Regions from separate parts of the Nocardiopsis baichengensis YIM 90130 genome, predicted to be linked through region 1. Evidence: riboswitches for the same ligand, from Rfam matches in the RefSeq annotation. Region 1 holds a riboswitch; the other holds the start of a gene.

Region 1 (5,042 bases):
CTACGAGCGCACCAAGCGCGAGCTCGCCGAGCGGTTCCGGGACAGCGTCCAGGACTACTCCGAGGCCAAGACCGGGGTGATCGAGGAGATCCTCAGCCGAGCGCCCGGAGCTGGTCGCTGAACCAGCGCGCGGGCGGCAGCGCGGACGCCCGCTCCACCAGGCGGGAGCAGCGCGCGCTGCGCTCCTCGGCCGGCATCGCCAGGGCCCGGTGCATCGCCTCGGCCGTCTCGCTCACGTCGTAGGGGTTGACCGTCAGGGCGTCGTCGGCCAGCTCGTCGGCGGCGCCCGCCTCGGACGACAGCACCAGCGCGCAGCCGTCCCGGGACAGCACCGGCCCCTCCTTGGCCACCAGGTTCATCCCGTCGCGGATCGGGTTGACCACCAGGACGTCGGCCATGGAGAAGGCCGCCAGCGAGCGCGGGAAGTCGTCCTGAACCTCCAGCACCAGCGGCGTCCAGTCGGCGGTGCCGAACTCGTCGGCGATCTCCTTGGCCAGCATCCGGACCTGCTCGGTGTACTCGCGGTACTCGGGCACGTCGGTCCGGCTGGGGTAGGCGAACGCCAGGTGCGTCACCCGCCCGTGCCACTCCGGGCGGGTGCGCAGCAGCTCCCGGTAGGCCTCCAGGCCGCGCACGATGTTCTTGGACAGCTCGGTGCGGTCGACCCGGACGATGAGGCGGCGGTCGCCGACCCGCTCGCGCAGCGCCTCGGCGCGCTCGGCCACGTCCGGCTCGGCCGCGCGGCGCTGCAGTCCTTCGGCGTCGGCGCCCAGGGCGTGCACGCCCACCGAGATGATCCGGCCGCCGTACTCGATGGTGCGCCGTCCCCGGTCGACCTCGGCCCGCAGGAACTCGGCGCAGCAGCGCAGGAAGGCGTCGGCCCAGCGCGGGCTGAGGAAGCCGAGGTGGTCGGCGCCCAGCATCCCCTCCAGCAGTTCGCGGCGCACCCCGGTGGGCAGCATGCGGAAGTACTCGGGCGGCGCCCAGGGCGTGTGGGAGAAGTGCGCGATGCGCAGGTCGGGGCGGCGCCCCCGGAGCATCCGGGGCAGCAGGGCCAGGTGGTAGTCCTGCACGGCGACGCGCGCTCCGTCCGCCGCGCCGGTCAGCAGCGCCTCGGCGAAGGCCGCGTTGTAGGACCGGTAGTCCTCCCAGCGCTCCTGGAACCCGGCGTCGAAGGCGGGCTTCGACGGCGTCTCGTAGAGCATGTGCTGGACGAACCACAGGGTGGAGTTCGCGATGCCGGTGTAGGCGTTGTCGAAGACGTCCTGGGGGATGTCGATCATCTTGACCCGGAGGCCGCCCAGGTCGGTGGTGCGGTCGATACGGCCGTCGGGGGCCTGCGATGCGGCCGTGCGGTCGGCGCCGGAGAGCGCGGCGCACACCCACAGGGTGTCGCCCTGCTCGGCCGCGGCGCTCAGACCGGAGACCAGCCCTCCGCCCCCGCGCCGGTGCGAGAGCGCTCCGGCATCGTCGACCGAGTAGGACACCGGTCCTCTGTTGGACGCGACGAGGATCTGTGCCTTGTCCACCTGAACGTTCACCTCTCGGGAAAGCCGGTTCGGGGTGTTGTAGGTCTCGCCGTGCGCGCAGGAGCGCAAACCCGCTGCAGGCCTCGGGAGGCCGACAGGGGTGTGGCGTGCGCCATGAGTGTTATCCGGGTCACCATGGATGGAAAACCGGGCGGAAGGTCCGTTACAGTCATGAGCGGATTCCCAACCGAATCCGTCGACAACAGTGTGACCACAACCGAATATCGCTCATCCAGAGGGGTGGAGGGACCGGCCCTGCGAAGCCCCGGCAACCATCCCGGCTCAATGCGCTCGTGAAAACCGCGAGGCGGCCGGGGCAGGTGCCAACTCCGGCCTGGGGCCAGATCGGTCGCCAGGAAAGATGAGAGGAGATGCCTCGCGATGGCGATCAGCGCCCCGGAAGCCGCGACCGCCGGCACCGCCGCCCGCCCCTTCGGCCCCGCAGCCGCCCTGTCCTGCCGTGAGTGCGGCGAGCGCTACGAGCTCGGCCCCCGCTTCGCCTGTGAGTTCTGTTTCGGCCCCCTCGAGGTCGCCTACGACTTCGGCGAGGTCACCCGCGAGGGGATCGCGGCCGGCCCGAACAACGTCTGGCGCTACGCCCCCCTGCTGCCCGTCCCCGCGCGCGTGGCCGAGCTGCCCAACATGAACCCCGGCCTGACGCCGCTGGTGCGCGCCGACCGCCTCGCCTCCGAGCTGGGGATGGAGGCGCTGCACGTCAAGGACGACTCAGGCAACCCCACGCACTCCTTCAAGGACCGCGTTGTGGCCATGGCCGTCGAGGCCGCCCGCAACTTCGGCTTCACCACCCTGTCCTGCTCCTCCACCGGCAACCTGGCCGGGGCCGTGGGCGCGGCCGCCGCGCGCGCCGGCTTCGAGTCCTGCGTGTTCATCCCGGCCGGCCTGGAGGAGGGCAAGGTCGTCATGGCCGCGGTCTACGGCGGCCGCCTGGTGGCCCTCGACGGCACCTACGACGACGTGAACCGCTTCTGCTCGGAGCTGATCGGCGACCCGGTCGGCGAGGGCTGGGGCTTCGTCAACGTCAACCTGAGGCCCTACTACGCCGAGGGCTCCAAGACGCTGGCCTACGAGATCGCCGAGCAGCTGGGCTGGCGCCTGCCGGAGCAGATCGTGGTGCCCATCGCCTCGGGCTCCCAGCTCACCAAGATCGACAAGGGCTTCCGCGAGCTCATCGCGCTGGGCCTGGTGGAGGACCGCCCCTACAAGGTGTTCGGCGCCCAGGCGACCGGCTGCTCCCCGGTCGCCCGGGCCTACGAGGAGGGCCACGACGTCATCCAGCCGGTCAAGCCGGACACCATCGCCAAGTCGCTGGCGATCGGCAACCCGGCGGACGGCCCCTACGTGCTGGACGTGTGCCGGCGCACCGGCGGCGCGGTCGGCCACGTCGGCGACGCCGAGGTCGTCGAGGCGATCTCCCTGCTGGCGCGCACCGAGGGGGTCTTCGCCGAGACGGCCGGCGGCGTGACCACCGGCGTACTGCGCAAGCTGCTGGCCGAGGGCGCGGTCGACCCGGCCAAGGAGACGGTCGTGCTGAACACCGGCGACGGCCTGAAGACCCTGAACGCGGTGGACGCCGGCGTCACCGCCACCATCAAGCCCTCCCTGGGCGCGTTCCGCGAGGCCGGGCTGGCCTGACCCGGCCGGACCCGCCGCCCCGAGAACCGCCGCACCACCGACACCCGAGGAGTACCCGCACCATGAGCGTGAGCGTTCGCGTCCCCACCATCCTGCGCACCTACACCCAGGACGCCTCCCAGGTCACCGCCGAGGGCGCGACCCTGAAGGAGGTCCTGGCCGACCTGGACGCCAACCACCCGGGCATCCGCGCCCGCATCCTGGACGACGCCGGGAAGATCCGCCGTTTCGTCAACGTCTATGTGGGGGACGAGGACGTGCGCTTCGCGGAGGGCTTGGACACCGCCACCAAGGACGGCGTCGAGGTCTCCATCATCCCGGCGGTGGCCGGGGGCTGACCCGACCGGTCGACCGCGCACGGGCCGCGTCCGGCACTGCCGGGCGCGGCCCGTTCATGTGCTGTTTGACCTGCGGGTCATCAGGAGAGGAACCTTGTCCGGGGCCGTTTGCACTCGCCATGGGGGAGTGCTAAAAAGGGGATCGTTAGCACTCCGATCGAGTGAGTGCTAACCAGGATCGAGACGATGAGGCCGCGGGCGCCGGCGGCCGGACAGCCGGCGGACCGCGGTCGTCCGTCGCGGGCGTCGGCTCGTTCCCTTCGCGTATCAGCCCGTCCCGGGAGGACAGGAAGTCTATGGCAGCCAAACTGATCGCGTTCGACGAGGAAGCCCGTCGCGGCCTTGAGCGCGGCATGAACACGCTCGCTGACGCCGTGAAGGTCACGCTCGGCCCGAAGGGCCGCAACGTCGTTCTGGAGAAGAAGTGGGGCGCCCCCACGATCACCAACGACGGCGTCTCCATCGCCAAGGAGATCGAGCTCGAGGAGTCGTACGAGAAGATCGGCGCCGAGCTCGTCAAGGAGGTCGCCAAGAAGACCGACGACGTCGCGGGTGACGGCACCACCACCGCCACCGTCCTGGCCCAGGCCATGGTGAGCGAGGGCCTGCGCAACGTCGCCGCGGGCGCCAACCCGATCGGCCTCAAGCGCGGCATCGAGTCCGCCGTCTCCCGCATCAGCGAGGAGCTGGCCAAGCTCTCCAAGGACGTGGAGACCAAGGAGCAGATCGCCTCCACCGCCTCCATCTCCGCCGGCGACGCCCAGATCGGCGAGGTCATCGCCGAGGCGATGGACAAGGTCGGCAAGGAAGGCGTCATCACGGTCGAGGAGGGCCAGACCTTCGGTCTGGAGCTCGAGCTCGCCGAGGGCATGCGCTTCGACAAGGGCTACATCTCGCCCTACTTCGCCACCGACCTGGAGCGGATGGAGACGGTCCTCGAGGACCCCTACATCCTGATCGTCAACTCCAAGATCTCCAACAACAACGAGTTCCTTCCGGTCGTCGAGAAGGTCCTCCAGGCGGGCAAGCCGCTGATGGTGATCGCCGAGGACGTCGAGAGCGCCGCCCTGCAGACGCTCATCGTCAACAAGATCCGCGGCACCTTCAAGTCGGTCGCCGTCAAGGCCCCCGGCTTCGGCGACCGCCGCAAGGCCCAGCTCAGCGACATCGCGGTGCTCACCGGCGGCCAGGTCATCACCGAAGAGGTGGGCCTGAAGCTGGAGAACACCGAGCTGGAGATGCTCGGCCGCGCCCGCAAGGTCGTCGTCACCAAGGACGAGACCACCATCGTGGACGGCTCCGGTGACGCCACCGCGATCCAGGGCCGGGTCAACGAGATCCGCGGCGAGATCGAGCGCACCGACTCCGACTACGACCGCGAGAAGCTGCAGGAGCGCCTGGCCCGCCTGGCCGGCGGTGTCGCGGTCATCAAGGCCGGCGCCGCCACCGAGGTGGAGCTCAAGGAGCGCAAGCACCGCATCGAGGACGCCGTCCGCAACGCCAAGGCGGCCGTCGAGGAGGG
Region 2 (5,042 bases), on a different contig from region 1:
GCGAAGGCCAGGCGGGTGCGGTCGAGCGGGTCGGCGGCGGACGCCGGTGGGGCCGGTGCGGCAGGTGGGGCGGCCGCCCGGAGCGGGGCGGGCCGGCCGTCCAGGCCGACAACACGGGGTCGGGGCACGTCGGGGATCCTGTGGTCCTCGACGATCGGCTGGGCCGGCCACTCATCAGTCACGATCGCGCTCCCGAAGTCCTTTGGCGATCGATGTTACCTGTTGTGAGGTAGGTCATTCACCCGGCGATAAATTCACCGAGAATGAACGGCTCTTTTCCGGATCGAGAGAGTTCGGCGCCGCTTCCGCCGACCGGATCCGGCGCGGCCTCGCACCGCGCCGCACGCGCGCGGAGGCACCCACCCACCTGCACGGATACCCGCCGACCGGCGGACTCCCCGCCCACTCGACCGCCCGCGGACCGGCATGCGCGCCCGCATCCCGCCGGTCGGGCCGTCACGGTCCGCGGCCGCCCGCCGGCGCCCGTCCGCCAGGGACACCCGCCCTATTTCGCACCCGGGAATCCTTGTTAGAGAAGTTTTGACCGAAGTCATCCCGAACAAGCCACCCGCGAAGATTGGGGCAGGAGTGAATAGGGGTCCCGCCCCGGACTCCGGTAGGAGGGTCGCCCTGTCATGGGGCCGTCCGGTGGACCTGCCCGGACCCGCAGTGGGCCTGCCGGTGGGCGCGCCGACCGACGCGCCCACGGCCCGGCTCACGCCTCGGAGGGCTCCACGGGGACCAGTCGGCCGGCGTCGTCGCGGTACTCCAGCCGCGGACCCCGGTCCGCGAGGGCGGCCACCGCGGCGACGAGGCGGTCGACGTGCTCCTCGGTGGTGCCCAGGCCGATGCTGGCGCGGACCGCCTGCCCGTGCCCCTCCGGCAGCAGGTACCGGGTCAGCGGGTGGGCGCAGAACAGCCCGTCGCGCACGCCGATCCCGTGCTCGGCCGACAGGGCCGCCGCCAGCAGCCCCGCCGGGACCCCGTCCACCACGAACGACACGATGCCCACCCGCGGGTGCCCGCGGTCCCACAGCGAGAGGTCGTGCACCCCCGGGACGGCCGCCAGCCCGGCCCGCAGCCGCCGCAGCAGCGCCTCCTCGCGGGCGTGCAGGCGCTCCTGGCCGGCCTCCTGCAGGGTCCGGCAGGCGGCGGCGAGCGCCACCGCGCCCAGCACGTTCGGGCTGCCCGCCTCGTGCCGCGCCGGCAGGTCGTTCCAGCGCACGTCCGCGTCGGTCACGTTGCCGGTGGCACCTCCGCCCGCCAGGTAGGGGGCGGCCTCGCGGAGCCAGTCGGCGCGCCCGGCCAGCACGCCCGACCCGAACGGGGCGTAGAGCTTGTGCCCGGAGTAGGCGACGTAGTCGGCCCCGGTCTCGGCCAGGTCGAAGCGGCGGTGCGGCACGTACTGGGCGGCGTCCACCGCGATGCGGGCGCCTTCGGCGCGGGCCGCCTCGGCCAGCTCGCGCACCGGCCAGATCTCGCCGGTGACGTTGGAGGCCGCGGTCACGCACAGCAGCCGGGGCCCCTCCGGGGCGGCCCGCAGCGCCTCGCGCGCCGCGCGCACCGCCTCCTGCGGGCTCCGCGGCAGCGGCAGGCGCACCACCCGCCCGGCCCGGCTCCCCTGGTGCTCCCAGGGCAGCAGGTTGGCGTGGTGCTCGGCGGCGAAGACCACCACCGTGCACCCCTCGGGCAGGCAGCGCGCCAGCAGGTTGAGGGCGTCGGTGGTGCCGCGCACGAAGACCAGCGCGTCGTCGTCGCGCACCCCGGTGTACCGGGCGACGGTGCGCCGGGCCCGCTCGTAGGCGGCGGTGCTGACCTGCGACAGGTACCCGGCGCCGCGGTGCACGCTGGCGTAGAGCGGCAGCGCCTCGTCCAGCTCGCCGCGGACCGCCTCCAGGCAGGGCGCGCTGGCCGCGTAGTCGAAGTTGGCGTACTCGGCGGTGCCGCCGGAGGCCAGCGGCACCGACAGCCCGGTGCCGAGCACGGCGGGCGCGTCGGCGCCGCACGCACGGGCGGCGGGGACGGCGGAGGGGGCGGGGTTCTCGGCGACTGCGGTCATCACTGCTCCTCAGGGGTCATCGGGACCCCGAGGAGCCGGGAGCGTCCCCGCGCGGCGGCATCGGCGCACGGCGGTGTCTCCGGCTCGAACCCGCGGGGGTCCGCGCTTGCCTGACACGTTGCGTCCATCGGTCGTGTCTCGACCTGGTCCTCACCCGGGGCACCCCACCGCGGTGGAGGGTTGCCGGCCAGCAAGCCGGGGCTTCGCGCTGGCGCTCATGACCTATGCGGGACTATAGCGCACCGTGTCCGGTTCTGCGCAAGGCGGGGCCGTGGTGACGGTGTCGGCGCGGAGGAGCCGGCCCGGGGTCCGGTCGACGGGATGCGCCTGGACGTCGACGGGATCGCCGATCCCCCGCCTCCGGCACACGGCCGCACCGCAGCATTGACAGCGGTGCACCGGTTGCGGGGATACTTGGACGACTGCCCTCCCGCTGAGGGCGCCCTGCCTTCCCAGGTCGCCCTGCCAGGCGCGAGACTCCAGCCCTACGGAGCCTCATGCTGCCTGGAAACGGAAAGGGCCCACACCGTGCACGGTCACGACCACACGCGCGCTCTGCTCGCCGACCCCGACGTCGTCCTCGTCTCGGGGTACGCCCGCCTGCCCGACGCGGTCGCGAGCCATTCCCAGTACGAGCGCCTCGGCGTGGTGCTCGCCGTCAACGTCACGGACGGGCGCATCGTCGCCGCCGACACCACGCTCCTCACCGACCTGGCCAAGCAGTTCTTCCGCGCGCTCGTCGAGGGCCTGTCGGTCACCGAGGACCTGCCCGAGATCTCCGAGCGCGTGCGCACCCGCTACGCCGGCCAGTCCGGCGCCGCCCTGACCACGGCGCTGCGGCGCTGCCTGGAGACCTACCACCAGCTGCGCGAACAGCGCGGCGGCGAGCAGCCGACCGAGTGAGCGAGGGATGAGCCCGACGAACCGCACCGACGCACACGACGAGCACGAGTCCGACCGCGGTCCCGGCAGCGGCGGCCGCACTCCCGACGGCGGCGCGCGACCCGAGGCGCCGGCCGACGGGGCACCGCAGGCCCAGGGCCCCCTGGCCGGGGTCCGGGTGGCCGACCTGTCCCGGGTCCTCGCCGGCCCCTACGCCACCATGCTCCTGGCCGACCTGGGGGCCGAGGTGGTGAAGGTGGAGCACCCCGGGCGCGGCGACGACACCCGCGCCTGGGGCCCACCCCACGCCGGCGGGGAGGCCGCCTACTACCTGGCCGTCAACCGCGGGAAGCGGAGCCTGGCGGCGGACGTCAAGGACCCCGCCGGGCGGGCGGCCGTACAGGAGCTGTGCGCCCGCTCCGACGTGGTGATCCAGAACTTCCGCCCGGGCGTGGCCGAGCGCCTGGGCCTGGGCTACGCCGAGGTCCGGGAGCGCAACCCCGCCGTGGTGTACTGCTCCATCAGCGGCTTCGGCCCCGAGCACACCCCCGCCGACCGCCCCGCCTTCGACGTGCTCGTCCAGGCCGAGAGCGGGCTGATGGGCATCACCGGCGAGCCGGACGGCCCGCCCTCCAAGGTGGGCGTGGCCATGACCGACGTGCTCTCCGGCCTCAACGCCGCGGTGGCGATCCTGGGGGCGCTGCTGCGCGCCCGCACCACCGGGCAGGGCGAGCACGTGGAGGTCTCGCTCATCAACTCGGCCCTGTCGGGCCTGGTCAACATCGCCCAGCAGGCGCTGGTCACCGGCGCCGAGCCGCCGCGCATGGGCAACGCCCACTCCACCGTGGTGCCCTACCAGGTGTTCGGCACCGCCGACGCCGACATCGTGGTCGCCGCCGGCAACGACGGGCTGTTCCAGCGGCTGTGCGAGGTGCTGGGACGCCCCGACCTGGGCGCCGACCCGCGCTTCGCCGGGAACCCGGACCGGATCCGCAACCGGGACGCGCTCATCCCCCAGCTGGAGGCCGAGCTGCGGGCCCGCCCCGCCGCCGAGTGGCTGAAGCTGCTCCTGGCGGCCGGGGTCCCGGCCGGGCAGGTGCGCGGCCCCCTGGACGCGGTGCAGGCCGCCCAGTCCGCCGGGGACGACGTGCTGGTGCGGGTCGACCACCCCACCGCCGGGCCGCTGGACACCGTCCGCGCCGGGTTCCGCCTGGCCTCGGGCGCGGGCTCCGGCGTCGCGGACGGCGCCCCGCCCCTGCCCCCTCCCCTGCTCGGCCAGCACTCCCGCGAGGTCCTGGCCGGGCTCGGGCTGGCCGAAGAGGACATCGCGGCCATGATCGACCGCGGCGCGGTGCACCAGAGCGCCCCCGGCGCCGGGCCGGCCGAGACCCCCACCGATGACGACGGAAGGACGGACCACCGATGAGCGACCAGCGCAAGGCCGCGGCCCCCGACCCCCGCGACTTCCTGGCCCTGGACCGGGAGCTGACCGGCGAGGAGCGCGACATCCGCGACACCGTGCGCGCGTTCGCCGCCGACGAGCTGCTGCCGAACGTCGCCGACTGGTACGAGGCCGGGACCATCCCGGACGCCCGCGGCCTCGCCAAGCGGCTGGGCGCCCTGGGCGTGCTGGGCATGCACCTGGAGGGCCACGGCTGCGCCGGCGCCGGCCCGGTCGCCTACGGCGTGGCGTGCAGGGAGCTGGAGGCCGTCGACTCGGGCCTGCGCAGCTTCGTGTCGGTGCAGGGGTCGCTGGCCATGACCGCGATCCACAAGTTCGGCTCCGAGGAGCAGAAGGAGCAGTGGCTGCCGCGGATGGCCGCCGGGGAGGCGATCGGCTGCTTCGGGCTGACCGAGCCCGACTCCGGCAGCGACCCCGGATCGATGCGCACCCGCGCCCGCCGCGACGGCGACGACTGGGTGCTCGACGGCACCAAGATGTGGATCACCAACGGCTCGGTCGCCGACGCGGCGGTGGTGTGGGCCGCGACCGACGACGGCGTCCGCGGCTTCCTCGTGCCCACCGGCACCCCGGGGTTCACCGCCACCACCGTCCGGCACAAGCTGTCGCTGCGCGCCTCGGTCACCTCGGAGCTGGTGC

Evidence for each region. A riboswitch is a leader RNA that binds a small molecule or an ion and turns the genes downstream of it on or off. The one in region 1 is predicted to bind S-adenosylmethionine.
Region 2: another riboswitch for S-adenosylmethionine. It lies ahead of C892_RS0114515 (aminotransferase class V-fold PLP-dependent enzyme); the one in region 1 lies ahead of thrC (threonine synthase).

The regions. Positions count from the first base shown of each region.
Region 1 is NZ_ANAS01000005.1:109,435-114,476, reverse strand. It holds gene C892_RS0104105 (GrpB family protein) at 1-121, shown strand, start outside; gene C892_RS0104100 (alpha,alpha-trehalose-phosphate synthase (UDP-forming)) at 93-1,529, opposite strand; SAM riboswitch class I at 1,755-1,897, shown strand; gene thrC (threonine synthase) at 1,911-3,182, shown strand; gene C892_RS0104090 (MoaD/ThiS family protein) at 3,245-3,520, shown strand; gene groL (chaperonin GroEL) at 3,817-5,042, shown strand, end outside.
Region 2 is NZ_ANAS01000016.1:11,603-16,644, reverse strand. It holds gene C892_RS0114520 (SAM-dependent methyltransferase) at 1-182, opposite strand, end outside; gene C892_RS0114515 (aminotransferase class V-fold PLP-dependent enzyme) at 716-2,059, opposite strand; SAM riboswitch class IV at 2,157-2,282, opposite strand; gene C892_RS0114510 (DUF3870 domain-containing protein) at 2,588-2,962, shown strand; gene C892_RS0114505 (CaiB/BaiF CoA transferase family protein) at 2,970-4,367, shown strand; gene C892_RS0114500 (acyl-CoA dehydrogenase family protein) at 4,364-5,042, shown strand, end outside.